DNA from 2 places in the Peribacillus sp. TH14 genome. Region 2 is predicted to be linked to the other one. Evidence: riboswitches for the same ligand, from Rfam matches in the RefSeq annotation. Region 2 holds a riboswitch; the other holds the start of a gene.

Region 1 (12,528 bases), 1.2 Mb from region 2:
AAATCAAGGATGGACACTTTCATTCTGAAGAAGAACTTATCGATAAGCTTACCGGCAAAGAAGCTAGACTCCTTAATCGAATTCTGCCTCAGGAAATTGAGCATGCAAAGGAAGCTAGTGATACAGAACGGGTCACTCAATTATCGGAGGTATACGAACTTATTCTTGTTTAATAAAACCTTGTCCATGTTAATCATGGACAAGGTTTTTAGATTTTTTTTATTAATCCATTTCGCTGAGGGAATCCATATGGCTTGCTATCATAGCGATGATCGTGCTAGCTTCTTCCTTACTGAATATAAAGTTTGTTTCATCTTTTATCAGATCATCATCTGCTGTCCGAATGCGGTTAATCCGTTTTAGCACTCCATCTCCAGTTTCCTGAACAACTCCGAATTGATAAGTGACCTCCACTTCATTTTCTTGAATATAGGCTGTCACTTCAGGTGTTTCCCATTCCACATCGATTTCGTACATCTCAGTCTCTTCGATTAGTTCATTTTCATCGTATTCATCATCGAGATCATATTCATATTCTATGCCATCCCCTTCTAAATAGTTATGGAAGCTTTCATGGACAGCATCAACGATATCTTCAATATCAGATAAGATCACCTTGCTAACCTGGCCTAAATCCGGATCAAAGGATTCCATATAAAATTCTTCATTATGGGGATCGAAAAACAGAGTGGAAAAATAATCCCTCTCATTGTCATCCAACTCTGTATAAAATTCGATACGTGGATGTTTAGCTCCTCGCTCCACGATCAAACTGCCATTTCGATCGTATTTTTCACAAATTGATTTAAGATGATCCTGCAATTCCCCGCTTACTCTGTCGAACCATTCTAAAGACATCCAACATCCACATCCTTTCATGAATATTATTTCCCAGAAAAAGCGAACCTGTCGTTCCATTTAAAGCCAGATGCATTTTGCCTCGTCGTTAGGTTAGGGTTTCTTAAGGTTGAAGCTTAATTCTAAAACTTTTTTGTTTGCGAGCTATTAGAAACAATTATTTATTCAATTCACTTCAAACTATAGTTTATTGTTGAGGATTCTTATACATTAGAAAGTCCCCCAACCATAAATGGAAAGGGGACTATTTTATGTTAAAAGGAGTATTTTGAGTAAAAAAGGTTCAAGCTATTTTTTATTAATTAGTCATAAAAAAATTTTAAGAAGGGAAGATAAGATATAAAAAATTAAACATCCTTATTCATTCTTTCTACATTCACACGCCCTGAAAAGAATGTAGCTCCGCCGCCCATATCGGCAATACGATCTGGAGTCAAGGCATTAACGAGTTGTTTTTTACCAGGCATGTCTGACCAGAGACCTTGACTGACTACGACGCCTGGAAGGACCTGTTCGCCTACAGAAACCACTAGCTCGCATTCTCCACGATCATTCCAGATACGGACAGTTGTACCATCTTCTATTCCTCGATTATCTGCATCCTTTTGATTCATAAATATTTTAGGTGCTTTTTCAAGTGTGATGTGTTTGTCATTATTGGAAAAGGTAGAGTTTAAAAAGTTATGGTTCGGTCCAGGTATGAATTGGAGAGGGTAATCCTGCTCTTCTACTAATGGAATATACGTAGGAAGGGCTGGATATCCATCTTCTTCCATAACTTTGGAATATAATTCGATTTTCCCACTAGGTGTTTGTAAATTCTTTAACAAATCGGTCAATTTACTTGCTTTGATGTAGCGTTCATTTTTTAGTTTCTCATAGGTTATATCCGATAAATAAGGATTGGATAAATCGTTTAGAGCTTGTTTCATTAATTCTTCATCGTCATCCTTAAGAGTTTGTTCGTCAAATTCCATGGCTTTTGCAAGTAGCCTGAATACCGCTGTGTTCGATTTACTTTCTCCATAGGGTGCGATGATAGGCTCATGTAAGTGGATATAATTATGCCAGTATGATGTATAAAAATCTGTATTTTCAAAGGCAGATGTAGATGGTAATACAATGTCTGCAAACTTCGCTGTCTCCGTTATAAACAAGTCATGGACGACAGTGAATAAATCTTCCCGGGCTAGACCCTCTCTTACTCTATTTGCCTCTGGTGCAACAAGAGCCGGGTTACTTCCATAGACATACAATGAGCGAATGGGGTTGTCCGGTTCAAGCAATGCTTTCCCTATTTGATTCATATTAATTGTACGTGTTTTAGTTTTTTTGAGATCAGGACGTTGTAAAGCTGCGGTATTAAAGGAGAGAAATCCTGAATTGGATTTAACTGCACCTCCCCCTTTTACTAGCCACTGTCCTGTTAAAGCAGGTAAACAGGCAATCGTCCGAGTGCTCATCCCGCCATTATCATGATGCTGAAGACCATTTCCAATCCGAATCATTGAAGGGGAAATCGCCCCATACATCCTAGCTAATTTGTATATGTCTTCTACGGGAACGCCTGTTATGTCAGAAACCATGTGTGGCTGATATTGCTCAAGATGATCTTCTAGCTCTTCATAGCCAATCGTATATTCCTCTAAAAACGATCGATCCACTAGCTTTTCTTTATAGAGTATATGCATGATTCCTAATGCTAGTGCACCATCAGTCCCTGGGAGAATGGGAATGAACCAATCGGCCATTCGTCCGGTTTGATTTTTATGAACGTCAATAACAATGACTTTAGCTCCTGATTTTTTTGCTTTTTGTGCGATTGTTACTTGATGCATATTTGTACTTACAGCATTGATTCCCCAAAAGATGAATAACTTAGTTTCGGTCATCTCTTCTGGGTCTGTACCGTAGCTCCCCCCCATTGTGTAGCGGTAGCCTGTTGAGCCAGCAACTGAACAGATGGTCCGGTCAAGTTGACTTGATCCGAGGCGGTTAAAAAAACGGCGATCCATTCCTTCTGCAGCGAGTTTCCCCATATTCCCATAGAAACTGTAAGGAAGAATGGTTTGTGCCCCTTCCTCTGAAATAAGATTTTTCCAATGATTTGTGATCGTATCGATCGCTTCTTCCCAACTAATAATGGCGAAATTCCCCTCACCTTTTTTTCCCACGCGTTTTAAAGGTGTCTTAATTCTCTTGCTATCATAAATCCGTTCACCCATATTCCGAACCTTGTTGCAAATATTCCCTTTCGTCACTGGATGATTTGGGTCACCACTAATTTTCTTGATTTTTCCATCCTCTTTGTGTACAAGTAAACCACATTGGTCTGGGCAATCAAGAGAACAGACTGAAAGGACTACACCATTTTCTATATCTTTATATGATTGCATGTCAGTATCCTTTCATGAAAAAAATGATTCATAGATTATATCATACGGAGAGAATATTTAGAAAGTTCAAATAAATATTGACTTCCGTTTTGAAATTCATTATATTTGGTATATTCTATTAATTGAAAAAATAGTTAAACCAATATAATATTGTAAAATTTCTATCAAGAGAGGTGGAGGGACTGGCCCTTTGAAGCCTCGGCAACATTATTGTGCCAATTCCAGCAAGCGAAGCTTGAAAGATAGAAAGAGTGGCCTTTTATTTTATTGTTGTGAGAACGATATTATGAAGTAATTATCTCTTTCCGTCTTAGCGGGAAGAGATTTTTTTATTTTTAAGAAGTGAGTTACTGACATGTAAAGTCGTTACACAAAAGGAGAGAGATGTAAAAATGAACATTCTAGTAACAGCACCATATAACGAAGCGGGCATCAAGGAATTAAATGAGTTATTTGGAAAGGCTACCTATCAACCTTGGAAGGAAAATGGAAGGGCCTATAACGAAGTAGAGTTGATCTCTTTATTAAAAGAGTCTAAGGCGGAGGGGTTAATTACTGAGTTAGATCAAGTAACAGAAAAAGTATTCGCTGAAGTACCTGAATTGAGATTTGTGGGTGTGTGTCGTGGCATGCCTTCTAATGTTGATGTGGAAGGTGCAACAAAAAGGGGACTTCCCGTCTTTTTCACTCCAGCACGTAATGCTCAGGCTGTTGCAGAATTATTTGTCGGTAATCTCCTTACATTTTTAAGGCATACCATTCCTTCCAATCAATGGTTGAAGGAGGAAAAATGGAATGAAGACTATCTCCAAGCCTATTTAAAGTTTAAAGGAAATGAAATTTTTGGGAAAACAATTGGAATGGTGGGGTTTGGGGCCGTGGGCCAGCGAATTGCAGCGGTTCTTGAAAGTTTTCAATGTTCGATAAAATACTATGACCCTTATGTAGAGAGTGATAATCCTAATCATGTTCGGGCTTCTTTAGAAGACGTTTTTTCGACAAGTGATGTGGTATCCATACACCTCCCTAGAACAGAGGAAACGATCGGGATGATCAATGAACACTTTTTGGGACTGATGAAAGAAGAGGCAATCTTTGTAAATATGTCAAGGGCTGTCGTGGTTGAAAGAGATGCGCTTGTACAAGTATTAAAAGCACAAAAGATTAGGGGGGCGATATTAGATGTGTTTTATCAAGAGCCGCCTGAACAAAGTGACTATGAATTAATTAAATTGCCCAATGTATTAGCTACTCCTCATCTTGCCGGCGCAAGTTATGAGGTTGAGGATCATCACGTCTCAATAATGAACCAAGCGTTAACAAAGTGGACAACACAACATACTCTTCAGATTCCAACTCTATATAACAGAAAAAATCTAGAAGTTAAGTCATAAGAAAGAAGAGTGAAAAAAATGGCTATAAAAGAAGGTTATTTAGTATTTGATATCGGTACTGGAAATGCAAGAGTGGCTATCGTTGAGACAACAGGTGAAGTCGTCTCTATTGAGAGAGAGGATATACAATATGAAATTGAACCTCTTTATCCTGATAGTCGATACTTTTCACCTGAATTACTTTGGAAACAGCTTATTCAATTAGCAAAAAAGGCGATGGCTAAAGCTCAGCACATTTCAATCAAGGCAATAACGTCCACTAGTCAACGGCAAGGAATTGTTTTGCAGGATCAGGATGGGCACTCGTTTATCGGGTTACCTAATATTGATAATAGAGGCCGCGAATGGGAAAAGGAGTTTTCAAATCAACCTTTTATTTATGAAAGGGCAGGTAGATTACCCTCTGCATTGTTTTCAGCTTTAAAGCTGGTCGCCCTGCAAAAGAGGCAGCCGCAATTATGGGATAAAATTAAATACTTTACAAGCATCAGTGAGTGGGTTGCCTATAAATTAAGTGACGTGCTCGTCTATGAGCCATCACAAGCGACCGAAACACTGCTATATGATGTTCAGAAACAAGAATGGTCAGAGGAGTTGTGTGAACAATTCGGGATATCGGTAGACTTGTTACCCGAATTAAAATCGTCTGGTTCGATCCTTGGTGAAATTACACCGAATATGGCTCAGATGCTGGGATTGGACGAAAAGGTTTTAATCGTAGTAGGAGGCGGTGATACACAGCTGGCTATCGCAAGCACGTTTGCCGAAAAAGGTGATGTCATCATCGTATCTGGAACGACCACCCCTATTTGCCATATTACTGATGAATATAGTGTGGATTCTAAACGAAGAGCATGGACAAATGCCCATACGAATAAAAATCAATGGCTGTTAGAAACAAACCCAGGAATAACTGGGCTTAATTATCAGAAATTAAAAAATATTTTCTACCCAAATGAGAGTTATCAACTAATGGAAGAGGAAATGAGTAAGCTTACGACGATTGATTGTGTATCAACGTTAGGCATGTATCTGACAGATGAGAAAAATGCGACGAAAAAAGGTGGCTTCATTTTTAATACACCATTAGAAGAAAACTTAACCCGTGCTCATTTTGTAGCTTCAGCTCTATGGGAAATTGCTTGTACAGTCAAATGGCATTTCGACAAATTATGCGAAGTGATTCCTTACGATTTGCCATATGTATGGGCTTGTGGAGGTGGTTTTCAAAGTGAAACGTTAACGAAATTTGTAGCTAATCTCCTTCAAAAAGAAGTGCGCATTCATCAAGGGTTCAATCAGGCATCCGTTGTCGGATCTGCCGTTATCTGCAATAAGACATTAGGGGTAAACAGTGTATTATCAGGCGATATCAAAGCGATTACAAATGAGGCTAGTTACGATGAATGGAAGTATGAGGAGTGGAAACAAGCTCAACAGTTCTTTTTCAAAGACCAATATAGCTTAAATCCAAATAAGATAGAAAAGAGAGATATATATGTTAGATAGAATTGGAATACCTAAAAGTTTAAGCTGGGGTTTTTTAGGTGTTATGCTCTTTATGATGGGAGACGGACTTGAAGCTGGCTGGTTAAGCCCTTTCTTAGTTGACAATGGATTGACTGTTCAGCAGTCAGCGGCCATTTTTACTGTATACGGAATTTCTATAGCTCTTTCTTCTTGGTTTTCAGGTGTTTGTTTAGATGTTTTTGGACCAAAGAAGTCTATGTCTATGGGATTATTGTTTTATGTTATTGGGACTGCAGGATTTATCACTTTTGGTTTTGAAAGTATGAATTATCCTGTTATGCTTATCACCTATTTTATTAAAGGTTTCGGCTATCCTTTATTTGCTTACTCTTTTTTAACATGGGTCATTTATCGATCACCTAAAAATAAATTAAGCACAGCTGTCGGTTGGTTTTGGGTAGCTTATTGTGCTGGAATGATGGTACTTGGCTCTTGGTATTCAAGCTACGCTATTCAATACCTAGGTTATGTCAACACATTATGGACCTCTATTTTCTGGGTATGCCTAGGTACGATTTTTGCTATAGTCATCAACAAAGACAAATTTGAAAAGAAACAGATATCTAGCAAAAAAGAAGCAGTGAATGAGCTCTTAAAGGGCATCACCATCTTGAAAACAAATCCAAGAGTTGCTGCTGGTGGTGTTGTAAGAATTATTAATAGTGTAGGATCATATGGATTTCCGGTTTTCTTACCCATGCATATGGCTGAACATGGAATTGAAACATCTGTCTGGTTACAATTATGGGGTACGATCTTCTTAGGAAACATTATTTTTAATTTGGTTTTTGGTTTCGTTGGAGATAAATTCGGATGGAAAAATACAATCATCTGGTTTGGTGGAGTCGGTTGTGCTATTTTTACCCTTCTATTATATTACACACCAATGATCACAAATGGAAACCTCATTGCAACTAGTATTGTTGGATTTATATGGGGTGCTTGTTTAGCTGGTTATGTACCTATAGGTGCATTGGTTCCATCCGTTGCAGGTGAAGACAAAGGAGCGGCCATGTCTATTTTGAATTTTGCGGCCGGTTTGTCTTCATTCGTTGCACCTGCTATAGCCATGACTTTTATCGGTTCGGCTGGAGCAGAAGGGGTTGTATGGATTTTTGCGATCCTTTATCTAGCTAGTGCGGTGATTGTTAAATTCATTCGTTTACCAGAAGAGGATGAAATGAAAAAAGAAACGGATCCACTTGCATCATAATGAAACATGGTGACTTAAAATCACCTTTTCTTATTAATAGGAAGAAGCTACATTCCAATATTGGATTGTGGCTTCTTTATTTTTATTTATAACAGCTGCGTATCATTAAATGAAAATAAAAAAACTTTCACCACCATGCTACTTTCACCTCGTAAAAGTTTATATAGAGTGTGAAAGGAGGTGAGCGACATGGCAAACCAAATTCCAGTATCAAGTACGTTAAGGATTGATTTTGAGACGGGATTAAATGAAAAGGGGTCTATTGTTTTCAAGCGTAGGTCATTTTCGAACATCAAGGTTGAGGCGACGGCGGATCAGTTGTTTTCGGCAGCAACAGCGATTGCAAGCGTGCAGAATTATCCAATGGGTGAAGTGACCAGAGTGGATACGAATTCATTGATTGGCTAATCGGCTTTTAGCAAAAGGTTGAAAAAACAGGAGGTGATACAAAATGGCTAGAGTATTGGAAATGATTTTCGTAACAGAGGAAGGAAAGTCAGCGACGATTTCCGTTGAAAATCCGAAGGAGCCGGTTGATGCGAATACAGTCAAATCGGCAATGGAGCAAATGATTGCGGGGAATGCCTTCGTTGCATCATCGGGCGACTTTGTCAGTATTAAAGGAGCACGCCTTGTCGAGCGTAATGTCGAGGATGTTGAACTTATCTAACTTGTCAGCAGGCAGGCTCATCTTTGAAGGACGTGTCCTGAAAATGGGTGAGCCTGTTTTTCACCATACCAGAAGAGAGGTGAACAAAAGTGGATCAAATCCTGCCATTTATCAGTGATATCGGATTTCCGATTATTGTTACCCTTTATTTGCTTCATCGGATTGAAACAAAATTGGATACATTGAACGAAACCCTTGTCGAGCTGCCGGGTCGTTTGCAAGAGGGATTCCAAAGTCAGTTCAGAGGATAGGTAGGGAGCATTATGGATGTTATCATTCATAGTGCTTTTTTTATTTTTGCAAAAGGGATCTTACCACTACACATCGAGCTAACGAGTAAAAATACTATATGTAAAATTATCTTGAGAACATTTTAATTTATAAAAATAACGAGAATATACGGTATATTATCGGTTTTATTTGCACATTGTTTACTAAAAAGGGAAAATATTATTATTTTTTTAAAATGTAACAATTATATTAAAATGTTGTGTTAGTATAAAAAAGTCAGAAAAATCAGAATGAAAAAAGAGTATTTTCAAATTACATATTTGAAAGATTATATGGGCAGATGTATTTCAATAATTTTCACGCCTTACAAAGACTGAATATTTAAAATATTAAACGAAGCTTGATTCGAAAATTAAATTGATTACACACCCTAGGAGGATTCTACTTTAGAAATACTATCATCATTTTTAGCACTAACAATAATTATTTCATCCATGACAAATTTAAATGCCAGCTGTAAAGGGGCAGAAGTTTATAGTGTACAACAAGAACATCCTTTATTTTGAATTATGGAATCAACTCTAATAAATATAATTAACACGATTATTTTATTTGGATTATTAACTTAAAGAATTGGAAACCATTTGAATGAATTTTTTTAAAAGCGTTGCAATTAGTTTTGTAATCAGTTTAATAGTCTTGGGCACTTTAGTAATTGTTTATCATTTTTTATCTAGAAATAATACATTAGATCTGGAAAAACTACTAGAAAGGGAAGAATATCATTTGCTAGATGGGGTGAAAATTTACAATTCAGAAAATGATGAATTGAATAATCTAATTATTAATGAGATAACGAATCTTAATAAAGAATTGTCTAGTATGTTTGGAACCATTAATATGGATGTTAAAATAAATATAATAGTATTTGAAGAATTAGAGGAATTACAAAAGTATGCGGAATTAGAAAATATCGGAGCCTTTTTTGATAAAAATTATAATTTAATTGCATTGGTTAAACCCGATAACCTTGTTAGGGAAGCAGATGAATGGTTCTTTAGAAGGGATTTACGTCACGAGTATACACATTATTATTTGACTAAATATCTAAGTGAAAATAAAATTACAGCCGTTCCGAAGTGGTTCGATGAGGGATTGGCCGAGTACGTTGCAGTTACTATGGATGGGGTTGAGACTACGGACCCATTAGAGGAAGTAATTAATTTTGAATTGTTGAAGAGTAGGGAAGATTGGGCAATGCAAAGAAGAAACCATACAGAGTTATATCCTCAATCACATTATGGAATCAAATATATAATAGAAGATAATGATTTGAGCATAATAAAAAAAATAATAGATGATAGCTATAAGTTAGACTTTTCAAAATCCTTTAAAAGACATACTAACATAGAAATTAATGAATTTCATAAGTTAATCAATTGAAATATTGCATGTTAAAGACTACGTATCTTATCTTTTTTTAACTCAGTATTTCAATAGTTACTAAAGCAATAATTGTTTTATTTTAGCACATTGTAAAGTGTGTTGGGAGTTTAAAATGGGTAAATAAGAAAGGAAAGAAACGCCTATAAAAGGGAGAGGTGATGAAGAAGTTGATTGCTCATTATTCATTTCCACGTTTAAAAGTAGGTGGAGTTACATTGAAAAAGGTAATTCAGTTGAATTACCTTTTTTTACGTTATAAAAACCGCTTTCGAACACTTGGGGATGGCAGCATACAGCTTTCTTCTTTTTTCCCAAACCATTTGTAACGGTTCTTGGCAATAAAGTCATAAGCGATGTTCCGAATGAAGCTTGGAACGATGGTAAAACCGTAAAACATTTTCCATGCCCCTTGTAAGCGACGGCAAATCCTCAGAGCTGCAGCCGATTTATAGTAAGCCTTATCCTTTTCGATCAGCACTATACTATCAATATTTGCAGGAACATCGTACTTTTTCAGCAACTCTTGTCCAGCTTCACTTTGAAGCGAAGCAAAATGAAAAAGCCCCTTCGGATCCCGCTTTATAATGAACTGAACACTTGAATCACAAAAATTGCATTCACCATCAAATAAAATGACCGAATTCATGAACATTCCTCCTAAAGAGCGACGTTATCATACTCATGCTTCTATCATACACTACCCGTTTTGGTAAGGCGAAAAAGTATGGAATTGCTTGGGGTTTTAACTGTCTCTTCTATATTATGTCATGTTTTAATAAGGAGTAATTAAGGTTAAGGAATAGCTTTTTTAGTAGTTAAAAAAAGGAAATGTCGATATTATTACAAATAATGGGTTTGTTTACTGAATGATCAAAAGGGTTGAAGTACTATTTAGGGGGGGAACCTTTGCTTTTTCAAAAAATGACTGTAGATTCCTAGTTGTATGTTGCCTTGCTGCTTGCGACGAACAACAAATCATCAAAAAAGAAATGATTCAGATACAAAAGAAAACAGAAGTGCAAGATACATCCTCCAGTAATCTCCCATCTTACAATGCACCGAAGTATCTGGGGAAATATTTGTATAGCTATTGGGTAGCGGAAGGTTCGTTCCTTGTTATTCTAAGAGATGAAATTAGCACATTTACAATGCAGAGGATCACAAAAGATGACATAGGACCAATTAGGCACTTTGAAATAATTGAACCAACCGATAACAAGATTACTGGTGTACTTTATAGTGTTGAGAAACAAAATAGAACTTCATTATTTACGTTAGAATTAAGCGAAGATAAAACGGAATTGACTATTACATTACCAAACGAAAAACCAGTTACTTTCAAAGAAACAGAAATGACTCCAGAAGAATATAATGCTAGTTATACTTGGAAATGAAATGTTATTTGAAGGAACAACTAAATTAACTCATTAATGACCTTGAAAGGGCTTATTTAAATACCAAAAGGTACGAAAGATTTCTGCAGATAAGGAAGCAGGCAAAGAAACATGGAATGAATTGTTTGCTTGATTAAAAATGAGACCAATAACCTCTAATGTGAATGGTGAATGATGGTGGATTGGATCAAATCGACTTAAAACGGAATAATTCGACGCACAAATCAAATAATTCGTCCTACACACAAAATAATTCGACCTACAGAGAGATAATCCGTCCTACATACTATTTAATTCGTCCTACAGGGAGATAATCCGTCCTAAAACGAAATAATTCGACCCATACACCGAATAATCCGTCCTACACACAAAATAATTCGACCTACAGGGGATAATCCGTCCTTCACACTATTTAATCCGTCCTACAGGGAGATAATTCGTCCTAAAACGAAATAATTCGACCCATACACCGAATAATCCGTCCTACACACGAAATAATTCGACCTACAGAGAGATAATCCGTCCTACACACAAAATAATTCGACCTACAGAGAGATAATCCGTCCTACACACAAAATAATTCGACCTACAGAGAGATAATTCGTCCTACACACAAATTAATTCGACCTACAGGGAGATAATCCGTCCTACACACAAAATAATTCGACCTACAAGAGATAATCCGTCCTACACACAAAATAATTCGACCTACAGAGAGATAATTCGTCCTACACACAAAATAATTCGACCTACAAGAGATAATCCGTCCTACACACAAAATAATTCGACCTACAGAGAGATAATTCGTCCTACACACTAATTATTCCGTCCTTGATGGATGTTAAAGTTCCAAACGCCAATTATTGCATCGCATAAAGCTCCCTGGAGGGTATTCGAATTCACATTCGGAAATAAGATTGAAGTCAAGCTTGCGACAAATTGCATTTGAAGCAGGGTTATGGATTGACGGGAATGCGTGAATATACTTGTATTTCCGCTCGGCTTTGACTTTTGCTATTACAGCCTTCACTGCACGGGACGCAATCCCTTTCCCCTGATATGAAGGGAGGACACTCCACCCAATTTCGTACACAGTTTCATCATTCCACACGGTTCGCCAGTAGCCAACGGAGCCAACAGCCTCTTCCTCTGGATACAGGATGATGCTAAACATACACCCTTTACTTCCAATCTCAAGATAACGTTTGTGGCGTTTCAAAATTTGTTCTTTACTCTCTGGACCTCCGAGATGTTCCATCATTTCTGGGGAATTTAGTTGAAAAAGTAAATCAAGGTCCCTATCTTCCCATGGTTTAATCTGTAACCCGTTTTCTTTGCTTCGTTTTGAAATCTCGCTCACCCCTGACATTATATTATACTCTTAATCAATACTTTC
Region 2 (12,528 bases):
TACTACAGGAACAACTAATCCTTCATCAGTGGATACTGCTACACCGATATCATAGAAGTTCTTTTTCAGAATATGGTCGCCTTTGATTTCAGCATTCAATAATGGATACTTTTTCAAAGCTCCAATAACAGCTTTAGTAAAGAATGACATAAAACCAAGTTTAACATCATTAGCTTTAACGAAAGAATCTTTATGACGGCTACGTAATTCCATAACAGCAGAAAGGTCGACTTCGTTGAAAGTTGTAAGCATGGCAGCTTCAGATTGAACTTGAACTAGACGTTTAGCGATAGTTTGACGACGGCGAGTCATTTTCACTACTTCAATACGGTCATCGTTCACTTCAACAGGAGCTGCTGCTTGTTTAGCTGCAGGAGCTGCTTGCTTAGGTGCTGCTACAGGTGCAGGGGCATTACTTGCTGCTTCTACGTCTTGTACACGTACACGACCTAGTGGATCAACAACAGGCACTTGAGTTAAGTCAATTCCTTTTTCACGAGCCAATTTTCTTGCCGCTGGTGAAGCAATAACTTGCTGAGTTGAAGATGCTTCTTTCGTTTCTGCTTTAGGAGCTTCTTGTGCAGGTGCCGCTTGTTCCGCTTTAACTGGTTCTGCTTTCACTTCTTCAGTCTTAGGAGCTTCCGCCTTTGGCGCTGCTGCTGCTGCTGTTCCATTTTCATCAACGATAGCGATAGATTGTCCAACTTGGACTGTATCGCCTTCTTCTGCTAAAAGTTCTGTAAGCGTACCAGTATAATCTGAAATGATTTCTACGTTTACTTTATCAGTTTCCAGTTCAAGGACATATTCACCTTTTTCAACACGGTCACCGGGTTGTTTTAACCATTGCGCAATAGATCCTTCAGAAATTGATTCTGCTAATTCAGGTACTTTTACTTCAGCCATTTTATTTCTCCCCCTCATTATTGCGTGTTATTGCTTGAGTCATAATCCGTTGTTGTTCGTTTTTATGGACTAGTGGATCTCCCTCAGCCGGACTGGATCTGCGTTTTCTGCCGATATATGTTACAGAAAGGTTACCTGGTGCCGCTGCATTTAAGCGAGGTTCAACAAATGTCCAAGCTCCCATGTTTTTCGGTTCTTCTTGTGCCCAGAAGATTTCTTTTAGGTTGGTATATTTTTTCAATGCTTCTTGAACGCCAGTGAACGGGAATGGATAAATCTCTTCGATACTGATGATTTGCAACCAATCCGTATTTTTTTCAGCTGCTGCTTTTTCACGAAGTTCAACAACCAATTTACCTGTTGCAAAAACAATGCGCTCTACTGCTTTTGGTTTTTTGCCCAATGCTTTTGTTTCAACGAATGATTCAAAACTACCTTCACTGAATTCTTCAGCTGTAGAAGCCATCACCTGATTACGAAGCATACTCTTCGGTGTCATGATGACAAGTGGACGTACTTGCTCTTGTTCCAGTATCTTAGCTTGTCTTCTAAGGATATGGAAGTATTGAGCTGCCGAACTTAAGTTAGCAACTGTCCAGTTGTTTTCAGCTGCTAATTGAAGGAAACGTTCCAAGCGGGCACTTGAATGCTCTGGTCCTTGTCCTTCATATCCGTGTGGAAGCAGCATAACAAGACCTGATCTTTGACCCCATTTTGCACGGCCTGCCGCGATAAATTGGTCAAAGATTACTTGTGCTGTATTTGCAAAGTCACCGAATTGACCTTCCCAAAGAACAAGTGTTTCAGGTGCGAATACATTATAACCATATTCATACGCTAGAACTGCTGTTTCAGTAAGCGGGCTGTTATGAACAGCGAAAGAAGCTTTAGCAGTTTCAAGTGTGTGAAGTGGTGAATATGTTTTTCCATTAACACTGTCATGCAACATAATGTTACGCTGTGCGAATGTTCCACGCTCTGAATCTTGTCCAGTTAGACGAATTGGAGTACCGTCATTCAAAATGGATGCAAATGCAAGTGTTTCAGCATGCGCCCAGTCAATTTTACCGTCATCTCCAAATGAATCTAAGCGACGTGATAGGATTTTTCCTAATTTTTTATTAGGTGTAAATCCTTCTGGCCATTTAACAAGTTCTTCATTAATTGAAACAAGTTCTCCTTTTGATACAGCTGTTTCAATAGTAGGAAGTCCTTTTTCAATAATGCCCGGCGGGTTACATTCTTTAGTAGCTTCTGGTTTATTTCCAGAAATTCTCGCATAAGCATCTGCCAGTTTTGTATCTACTTGCTCTGCCACTGTTTTAACTTCATCTTCTGTGAACTCGCCAGATTGAATTAGTTTTTTAGCATAAAGTTCTTTAACTGTTGGATGCTTATGAATCAATGCATACATTTCAGGTTGAGTAACCAATGGCTCATCCATTTCATTATGACCGAAACGTCTGTAACCGATTAAATCGATCAAGAAATCTTTATTATATTTTTCGCGATATTGGTTAGCAAGGTTTACTGCAGCCATACATGCTTCTGGATCGTCAGCATTCACATGCACGATAGGCACTTCAAAGCCTTTAGCCAAATCACTAGCATATTTAGTTGAGCGTGAATCTTCACTTTCCGTTGTAAAACCAATCATGTTATTAGCGATGATATGAATAGCTCCGCCAACTTGGTAACCGCGCAGACGGCTTAAGTTAAACGTTTCCGGTACAATTCCTTCACCAGGGAATGCTGCATCACCATGAATCAGGATTGCAAGTGATTTTGAAATATCTTGAACTGGGAAGCCTTTTTCTGTACGGTCTTCTTGGGCCGCACGAGAATACCCTTCCACGATTGGACCAACTACTTCCAAGTGACTTGGGTTATTGGCAAGAGTAATTCTTGCTTTTTGTATATTTGCTTTAGTAATTTGTTTATCCAGACCTAAATGGTATTTAACATCTCCTGTCCATCCGTAATTAATGCCGGTTGAACCTTCGGAAGGAACTAAATCTTTATTAGGTGAATGTTGGAATTCTGAAAAAATAACCTCATATGGTTTTCCTAGAACATGTGCAAGTACATTTAAACGTCCTCGGTGAGCCATCGCAATATTTACATTTCCAGTTCCATTTTGAACAGTCTGTGAAATCATTTCATCTAAAATCGGTACTAAAGTATCTAGTCCTTCAATAGAGAAACGTTTTTGCCCTACATATGTGCGATGAAGGAATTTTTCGAAACCTTCAACTTCATTCAAGCGTTTAAGTAATAATGCTTTTTTCTCTTTAGCCACTTCCGGGAACATGTTTCCGGATTCGACCATATCAGTAAGCCATTGCTTTTCGTCCAGGTCATTAACATGGTGAAATTCAAAGGCTATCGTTTTTGTATAAAGTTGTTTTAGGTATTGTACGGCTTCGTATCCGTCTTTCACATCATTAGGTGATTCGGGACAAATAAAGTCAGCCGGGATTTTTCTTAAATCATCTGCAGTCAACCCATATTTTTCGAAGTGAATTTGTTCCGTGTCTAATGCTTCTTCTTTTAAAGGATAAATATTTGCAGCTAGATGTCCATATGCACGGATATTTTCCGCTAATTTTACTGCAGACATTATTTTCTTCATAGGAAGAACTTCTCCAGTTTGTACAGTTGGTGCATTTCCGATAGTTACTTCAGCCGATACATCTAATGAAGGAGGACCTGATACTTCAAAAAAGTTTCTCAGTTCCGGATCTACTTCTTCCGGATTGGCTTGAAATAGATCGTATTGCTCCATGACATACCCAAGGTTTGGACCTGAAAAAGTTTTCCATGGGTCGTATGCCTTAGCGTCCTTGATGGTCATTTTGTAAACCCCCAAATTTTTCTCATAATTTTTTTCATTTCGTTTTATCCATCCCCAAATTCTTACTTCTAAATTTTCCCCAAATATATAATATATAATAAACAAATTTGGTTATTGAATAATAAAATTTTAAAGGATAAAACGTTTTCAGATGTTATATTAACATGTTTTTGTCGAAATATCCAAAGGTTAAAACACTTTATTCACCCTTTTTGAAACTATTTTTCTGCTTAATTCGTCATATTACGCCTTTAACAGACTTTATTGCTCATTTAAGTCCTTTTTCGCTAAAAAAAGATTTTTGTATTTTTGCATTTTGATTATTACCAGGTATATTTTACCATACCAAAAACCCTTTAAAATCAGTCAAACTGCCAAGCTGTTAAACTCAGATTCCCATATTGGAAAGTCCGGTGTAACAGCTTTGGCTTTTTGTTGTCATCCCCTGATCCCATGGCGATGACTAATGGAATAAAATGCTCTTTTGTAGGTACAGCATCTTTACTATAAGGAGCCATTTGCTCATAGTTAACCAAAGTCTCCATATCCCAATTCATGATCCTTTCTTCTACCCACTCCTCAAAACTGATTGCCCATCCCTCTGCCACATGCATATCTTCCTGAATATGGTTAAAGTTATGGACAATTCCACCGCTCCCGATAATAAGGACATTACTTTTCTTAAGATCCCCCAATACTTTGCCGATCTCATATTGCTTCGCAAATGGAAGATCGGGACTAATAGACAATGATACGATAGGGATATCGGCTTCAGGGTACATAATATGCAAAAGTCCCCATGCCCCGTGATCGAGCGGACGCCTATCATCTAGTTCCCCTAATACCCCTATTTTTGACAATAGGGTTAATATTTTATCGGATAACTCTAGACATCCCGAAGCGGGATATGTCACCTGATATATTTCTTCAGGAAAACCGGCAAAATCATAAATAACTTCATGTTTACTGACTGCTGAAATCAACTGCTCCTTACTTTCCCAATGTGCTGACAGGATAACGATTGCAGTTGGTTTATTCATAACTTTCATATATTCCTTTAAAAAAGAAGTGTAGCTGTTCTTTTCCAATGCTAATAGAGGTGTTCCATGTGATAAAAACAATGATGGCATCATAGAAACGATATATCCTTTCCCATGTAATCTCTTATCCCTATACCTTAATTTACTATATATAAACACTGAGTTCATCATTTAAATTGTATTTTAGGAGTTGTCTCATCAATCGTATCAAAGGTATACCCTTCTCTTTTTAGGTTTTCTATAATATCCGGCAATGCTTTTACCGTATTTTTCATACTATTGATATCATGTAATAAGATATTAACATGCTTTTGATCTTTCAATCCTCTTTTCACAGAGGTAATGATTTGTTGCTCACTTATCGACGGACTGATGCCATCTGTTGAATCGATGTTCCAATCAAAGTAAATATAACCTTTTTCTGATAATTGTTGAAGGATTCCATTAATGATTGGTCTAGTTGTAACCTGATGTCTAAGATGATTATTTGAACCACCCGGTATACGTACAATACGGCTCTTTACCCCATACTCTTTTTCAAGCATGGTTTCAAGCCTATTCAGATCTTGAAAAAAACTTTCCGTTGACCGATAAACAATAGAATAATCATGTGTATAGGAATGGAGGGCGATTTCATGACCCCGGGAAATCATTTCTTTATAGCATTGTTTTGCGTAAGGTTCTTCATTACCTTTTACAAAAAAGGTAGCTTTAACATGATATCGATCTAATATATCTAAAATATCCATCGTATTCGTAGACGGTCCATCATCGAATGTCAAATATGCAATTTTCTGATCTTCTTTACTTTTTACAAGCGGTGTTATTTCTTCCGGAATTGTTGCGTGTACAAGAACTGGCGGTTCACCTGTCATAACCAAGATAATGAAAGCACACATTATGAAAAGATATAGTCGGAATAGACTCCTCATATAGTTGTATCCCCTTCCTTTTGACCATTAAGGTGTACTAATTCAGGGGTTTCATGCGCAATAAGACAGCGGTAAAAAATACCGCTGTCTCCTCACTGCTTATCGATCGACATTAAAGTAACGCGCTTCAGGATGAGCAAATACAATAGCTGAAACAGAAGCCTCTGGTTCCATCATGAATCCTTCAGTCAATTCTACTCCAATATCCTGCGGTTGTAACAAACGGAATAGCTTTTCTTGGTCTTCCAGATTTGGACAAGCTGGATAACCAAATGAAAACCTTTGACCGGTATACTTGGCTGCGAACCGCTCTTTCATTGACATTTCTATAGGATCGCTTATACCCAGGTCATCTCTCATCAATTGGTGGATTCTTTCTGCAAATCCTTCTGCAGTTTCAAGAGCCAGTGATTGAAGAGCATGGTTTTTCAAGAAATCACCTTCAAGTTTTAGTTGTTCTGCCCATTTTCTGATACCTCTACCAGCTGTAACGAGGAAGAAACCAACATAATCCATTTCCCCGGAAGAAACCGGCTTCGCAAAATCCGCCAAACAAAGGTGTGGACTTGTATCTTGTCTAGGAAAATCAAAAGTTTCCAATACTTCCTGATGATTATCCGGATTATAAATGAATAACTGGTCTCCATCACTTTGAGCAGGGAAAAATTGATAAATAGCATTTAACCCGTAGTCTGGTTCTGCCTTTAAGAATTCAATCAGCTCATCAACCAAATCATTCAGTTGAATTGCTTTTTCATTCCCTTGCTTCACCAGCTCAGCAACTTTACCTTTTAATCCTAAATGATGACCAATTAACATTTGCCTATTAATATATGGTTGGATGACATCTAATGGATAATTTTTCAAAACATGTCTTTTGATGTCACGCGGTTTTTGAACCGGGACATTGCTTAACGGAGCTGCTGGTGTTTGCTTGCGAACTGGTTTTTCCATGGTTGCTGCAATTGCCGCATTGGCTTTCGATTTTTCCCGTTTTGCAACTAACTCCTCTAAGTAGACAACCTTTTTGTTGGAATCATGTAAAATATTCGTGACAGCTAATCCATCCATAGCATCTTTGGAATATAAAACAGGACCGCCATATTCTGGTGAAATTTTGAAATCAGTGAATTTACGGGATAATGCTGCTCCCCCCACTAATATTGGAGTATCAATCCCTGCCTGTTTTAAATCCTGGGCAGTTAAAACCATTTGCTGTGCTGATTTTACAAGTAATCCAGACAGGCCTATGATAGTAGGCTCATGTTTTCGGACCTCTTCAATAATTTGTTGTGGTGCGACTTTAATTCCAAGGTCAATGACTTCATAGCCATTATTGGAAAGAATGATATCCACTAGGTTTTTACCAATATCATGTACGTCACCCTTGACAGTCGCTAAAAGGATCTTACCTTTCTTAGCACTATCTTCAGCATTTTCCATGAGTGGTTCAAGATGTGAGACAGCAGCCTTCATCGCCTCGGCACTTTGAAGTACTTCCGCGACAATGAGCTGATTATCATTAAATAACCTACCCACTTCACTCATCCCATCCATCAATGGTCCATTGATGATTTCTAATGGAGCGTCCCCACGCTCGATTGCTTTATTTAAATCTTCAATTAAGCCTTCTTTCGTTCCCTCAATAATATAGTTACCTAAACGTTCGTTTAACGGAAGGATAACACCATTATCTTTCTTCTCCGCTTTTTTTCCACGATAAAATTCAGTGAAGATAGCTAATGTTTCTGTGGAGGTATTAAACAGGAGTGCTTCGGCCAGTTTCACTTCCTCTTCCGGTATCAAAGCAAAACGTTCAAGTTTTTCCGTATTCACAATTGCGTAGTCAAGACCAGCCTTTGTACAGTGATATAAGAAAACGGCATTTAGAATTTCCCTTCCGCGTGATGGGAGGCCGAATGACACATTTGAAATTCCAAGAATCGTTAAGCATTCTGGAAATTTCTCTTTGATTGCCTTAATTCCTTTAACCGTTTCTAAAGCAGAGCCTATATATTGCTCATCTCCCGTACCTACAGGGAAAACAAGCGGATCAAAAATGAGGTCGCTTTCGTTTAGGCCATATTTATTTACTAGCAAGTCCACAGAGCGGGTAGCCACTTCAATTTTCCGTTCAGCATCAACGGCCATTCCAATCTCGTCAATTGTTCCTACCACAACGGCAGCACCGTATTGATGAACGAGTGGAACAATTTTTTCAAAGCGCTCTTCACCATCTTCAAGGTTGATAGAATTAATAATTGACTTTCCTTGAGAATGCTTTAAAGCCTGTTCAAGAACGGCTTCATCTGTAGTATCAATGACTAATGGTACTTTCACTTTTTTGACAACTTCTTCGACGAATTCCTTCATATCACCTAACTCATCACCATCAGGATCAGCAAGACAAATATCAATGACATGGGCGCCTTTCTTCACCTGAGCACGAGCAATTTCGGCAGCTGGCTCATAATGCTTCCCACGAATTAACTCCTTGAATTTACGAGATCCGATGACGTTCGTTCTCTCACCGACGAACAAGGGACGCATTGAATCATCATAAATAAGTGGCTCAATTCCTGATACGGCATGACCATGTGCTGATTCCTTCATTTCACGGGGCTGTACGCCTTCTAGAACCTTAGAAAGCTCTTTAATATGTTCTGGTGTTGTTCCACAGCAGCCCCCAATGATATTGACCCAGCCTTTTTCTGCAAATTGCTTCATTTTCTCTGCAAGGGAAGTCGGGGATTCATGATAATGACCTTCTTCATCAGGTAGGCCTGCATTCGGATAACAGCTAATGGCGCTGTTTGATATATCTGCAAGCGTCCGAATATGGTCTATCATGAACTCTGGTCCTGTCGCACAGTTCAAACCAACAGCCACAGGCTTCATATGTTCAACTGATAAATAGAACGCTTCAATGGACTGACCGGCTAGGGTAGTACCCATCGGTTCGATTGTCCCCGAAATGATGACAGGCACTTCTTTCCCTGTTTTAGCAAAGGCCGCTTTTATTCCAGAAAAGGCAGCCTTAACATTAAGCATATCCTGACAGGTTTCCACTAACAACAGGTCCACACCACCGTCTAATAGACCGAGTGCCTGTTCTTCATAAGAATCGGTTAAAATATCAAATGTGGTTCCTCCTGTAACAGAAAGTGTTTTTGTTGTTGGTCCCATTGAACCAGCAACATATCTTGGCCATTTATCATTTGAATATTTTTCACAAGCTTTCACGGCAAGTTCAGCTGAAATTTTATTAAGCTTATAAGCAATCGTACTTATTTGGTATTCCTCAAGAACGATGCTCGTGGCTCCGAAGGTATTTGTCTCAATAATATCGGCACCTGCTGCTAAGTATTTTTCATGGATGGTTTGGATGATTTCAGGTTGCGTCAGTGATAAATATTCATTACATCCCTCGAATTGTTCTCCCCCAAAGTCCTTTGCTGTTAAATTCTCAGCTTGTAGCATGGTTCCCATTGCACCATCAAGAAGGAGAATCTTAGACTTTAACTGTTCTTGAATCGCTTTTTTATTCATGTACTGCCACCTCTGATGTATGTTTACTATCGACTTCTCTAATATATTTTGTAAGTTCCGCAGTCATTTCATAGCGAAGGAATGGTGTAATTAAATAAATCCCCTTGAATTTTTCTCTTGCGGCGTCCACCAGTTCTCTGGCGATATTCACACCTTCCATTCTTGACTTTATCGGGTCATCCCCTGCTAAAGCCATAGCCCGCCTTACATTATCAGGTAATTTAATACCCGGTATTTCGTTATGGATAAATTCCGCATTTCGTGTGCTCGTTAACGGCATAATTCCGACGAAAATCGGAGTATCTATATGTTTTGTCGCTTCATAAACCTCTTCAATCTGATCGACTGAATAAATCGGTTGGGTCAAAAAGGACTGAGCACCGCAAGCAATCTTCTTTTCCATCCGCTGAACGGCCTTATTCAAATATTTCACATTTGGGTTAAAGGCAGCCGCAATTTTAAAATTTGCCCGTTGACCAAGACTTTGACCGGAATAGGAAAGACCTTCATTAAATTGTTTTACCATACTAATTAAGTCAAATGACGATAAATCATAGACTGAAGTTGCACCTGGGAAGTCCCCTATTTTTGAAGGATCACCAGTGATAATCAGAATCTCGTTCAACCCCACCGTTTGAAGCCCCATTAAATGTGATTGAAGGCCAATTAAGTTCCTATCACGGCACGTAATATGCACCATTGGATTTACATCTAATTGGTTTTTCAACAAATTGGCCAGCGCCTCATTAGATATCCTCGGCGAAGCAAGTGAATTATCAGCTAATGTAATCGAATCAACACCCGCATTTTTTAATGCCTCCGCACCAGCCATAAAACCTTCAATTCCTAATTTTTTCGGCGGATCAAGTTCAACAAGAATCGTTCTTTCAGTTTTGGCCTGCTCATGCAGGGGTAGTTCCAGTTCTCTATGATTCACTTCAATTATTTCGATTTCACGTGCTTTCGTCATTTTTTCTTCTACTGGAACTAAACTCCCAATCGCATTTTTCACAGATTGAATATGAAGTGGTGTTGTTCCACAACACCCACCGATTATCGTGGCACCCTGCTCACGAAGCTCAAGGGCACTTGAGCCAAAATATTCAGGCACTGCTTTATAAACTAGTCTTCCATCCACGTAATCCGGTAGGCTAGCATTTGGATAGATAGCGATAGCCGCATGCTTTGGCAAAGTCACTTCTTCCAAGGCGCGAATCATATGATGTGGACCTAGACGGCAATTCACACCAACAACATCAGCACCCAATTGCTCGAGTTTTTGAAATGCTTCATTTAAATGGATCCCATTTTGAAGATTACCTAATTCATGCATCGATACATTTGCAATAATTGGCAATTCCGTTTCTTTTTTAGCAATTTGCAACACGGTTTCAAGTTCTTCCAGATCATAAAATGTTTCAAGGAGAATCCCATCAGGATTTTCTATAAGCAGACTATATAGCTGCTCACGAAAACCTCGCTTAATTTCTTCCATGCTTAAATCCGATTTACGGATACTTCGCTGAGCCCCTATAGTACCAAATACAAATGCATTGCCTTTTGCAGCTTTTTTAGCAAGGATAACTCCCTGTCGGTTAATTCGGCTTACTTCATCTTCAAGACCATGCCTTTTCAATTTATTAAAGTTGGCTCCGTAAGTATTCGATTGTAGAATATCAGCACCTGCTTCTAAATAGGCACGATGAATGGATTCAATTTGATCAGGATTAGTGCAGTTTAATTCCTCATAACATTGATCGATTCCATATGAGTATAATAATGTTCCCATTGCTCCTTCTCCAACCAGCATTCTTTCTTTCAATTCTTTACGAAAATCCATATGTACACCCTCTCTCAAAAACAATTCTGTTTTTGTCGTTTTCTATGAGTATGAGAGAAAAGAAAAAAAACCTTCTCAAAGAAGAAGGTTTTTTGAAACATTCTCCTCATCTATCAAGCTCTGCTTGCTGGATTTAGCACCTTTGCCTAAGCTGGTTGCTGAGGTTTCCTCGGGCCAGTCCCTCCACCTCTCTCGATAAGATCCATTTATAAAGTTTTCTTAACATTTCAAAATTTGTTTATATTTAATTTACATTAATAATCTGTCAATTTCAATAGTTTGATAGTCATTTTTTTCTTTTCTACTAAGATCATACATCCTTCAAAGTTTAAACTCTCTTTAATATCCTTTGTTTCCAGTCCACCGCTAACGAATCTACAGAAAGTAGAGCATGAGCTCCATCCTGTCCGTCTCGATTATGCAGGATCACTTCAGTTGCATAATATACAGAGATGTTTTCTTGAAGTCGATCTAATAAAACAATTTCATCTTGTTTTTTAATAACTCCTTCTTGAATGACCTTTGCAAAATAACCAGTAAAACTTGTTTTCATCACTGATGTCAAAAACTTAGGTTCTTGGTTAAAATGAGAAATAGTCGAGCAAGGAATTCGTCCTTGGGTGATCTGAACAATTGTCCCACCTATTTGATAGATATCACCGATATACGTTTGAGTTTCCATCATCCCAGCTACTGTTAAATTCTCACCAAAAGCAGGGATATCAAGCTGTTTAGAGAATTTTTCATTCCAAAATGAGTAATGCTCAAAAGGATAAATGCACAATGCACGGTCAGGGCCTCCATGGAACTTTAGATTCCCTACTCCGTCTCCAACTATTCCTGATTTTGTTACGGTCACATTATCCAAAGTTTTTTTATCCATAGCTGATAAAATCTTAACATTCGAAAACATTTCCTGTTTAGGCTTTCCGGCTTGAAGGGACACGATTTTTCCATTTTCCAATTAACATCTTCCAATCCTATTTACTTTATATCATCCTTATATGAATACATTATACTAAAAATTCATTTTATTCTGCATCTATTTTAATTACTTTACTATTTCAGAGAAGATAAAAACGTCTACTTCCGGGAGAAATGGTGGAAAATTACTGATTTTCAGAAAAATCGTACTATAGTTTCGGTAATTTGGTTGCTATTTCAGAATTAAATATGGTAGAATATGAACACAATATATAGTCGAAAAACAAAATTGGTCGCCTATATGTTGATTTCACGATTAATTTCCTCTTTGTCGCTCTTCAGGGAGCGAATTTTTTTGCCTTCTTCAAATCCACTACTCAATCCCTACAATAAAGATCAGCCATATATCGCCTTACTGAATGACACTATCATCTTCAGAATAATATTTTGCTCTGCTCAGAATCACTCCATTAAAACACATCA

What was found. Region 2 has a riboswitch for S-adenosylmethionine ahead of JFU50_RS21395 (bifunctional homocysteine S-methyltransferase/methylenetetrahydrofolate reductase). Riboswitches for the same ligand answer to the same signal wherever they lie in the genome.
Region 1: another riboswitch for S-adenosylmethionine. It lies ahead of JFU50_RS15355 (2-hydroxyacid dehydrogenase); the one in region 2 lies ahead of JFU50_RS21395 (bifunctional homocysteine S-methyltransferase/methylenetetrahydrofolate reductase).

What each region holds. Positions count from the first base shown of each region.
Region 1 covers NZ_JAEKEK010000001.1:3,159,884-3,172,411, forward strand. The annotation lists gene JFU50_RS15340 (sporulation protein) at 1-173, shown strand, start outside; gene JFU50_RS15345 (hypothetical protein) at 223-858, opposite strand; gene JFU50_RS15350 (molybdopterin oxidoreductase family protein) at 1,206-3,254, opposite strand; SAM riboswitch class I at 3,413-3,503, shown strand; gene JFU50_RS15355 (2-hydroxyacid dehydrogenase) at 3,647-4,648, shown strand; gene JFU50_RS15360 (FGGY-family carbohydrate kinase) at 4,667-6,157, shown strand; gene JFU50_RS15365 (MFS transporter) at 6,147-7,391, shown strand; gene JFU50_RS15370 (DUF1659 domain-containing protein) at 7,581-7,799, shown strand; gene JFU50_RS15375 (DUF2922 domain-containing protein) at 7,843-8,061, shown strand; gene JFU50_RS15380 (YvrJ family protein) at 8,151-8,312, shown strand; gene JFU50_RS15385 (collagenase) at 8,941-9,735, shown strand; gene JFU50_RS15390 (thiol-disulfide oxidoreductase DCC family protein) at 9,992-10,384, opposite strand; gene JFU50_RS15395 (hypothetical protein) at 10,605-11,132, shown strand; gene JFU50_RS15400 (GNAT family N-acetyltransferase) at 11,974-12,501, opposite strand.
Region 2 covers NZ_JAEKEK010000001.1:4,377,237-4,389,764, reverse strand. The annotation lists gene odhB (2-oxoglutarate dehydrogenase complex dihydrolipoyllysine-residue succinyltransferase) at 1-906, opposite strand, end outside; gene sucA (2-oxoglutarate dehydrogenase E1 component) at 908-3,760, opposite strand; gene JFU50_RS21410 (dioxygenase family protein) at 4,123-4,893, opposite strand; gene JFU50_RS21405 (polysaccharide deacetylase family protein) at 4,968-5,675, opposite strand; gene metH (methionine synthase) at 5,832-9,281, opposite strand; gene JFU50_RS21395 (bifunctional homocysteine S-methyltransferase/methylenetetrahydrofolate reductase) at 9,274-11,121, opposite strand; SAM riboswitch class I at 11,225-11,323, opposite strand; gene JFU50_RS21390 (MOSC domain-containing protein) at 11,450-12,085, opposite strand.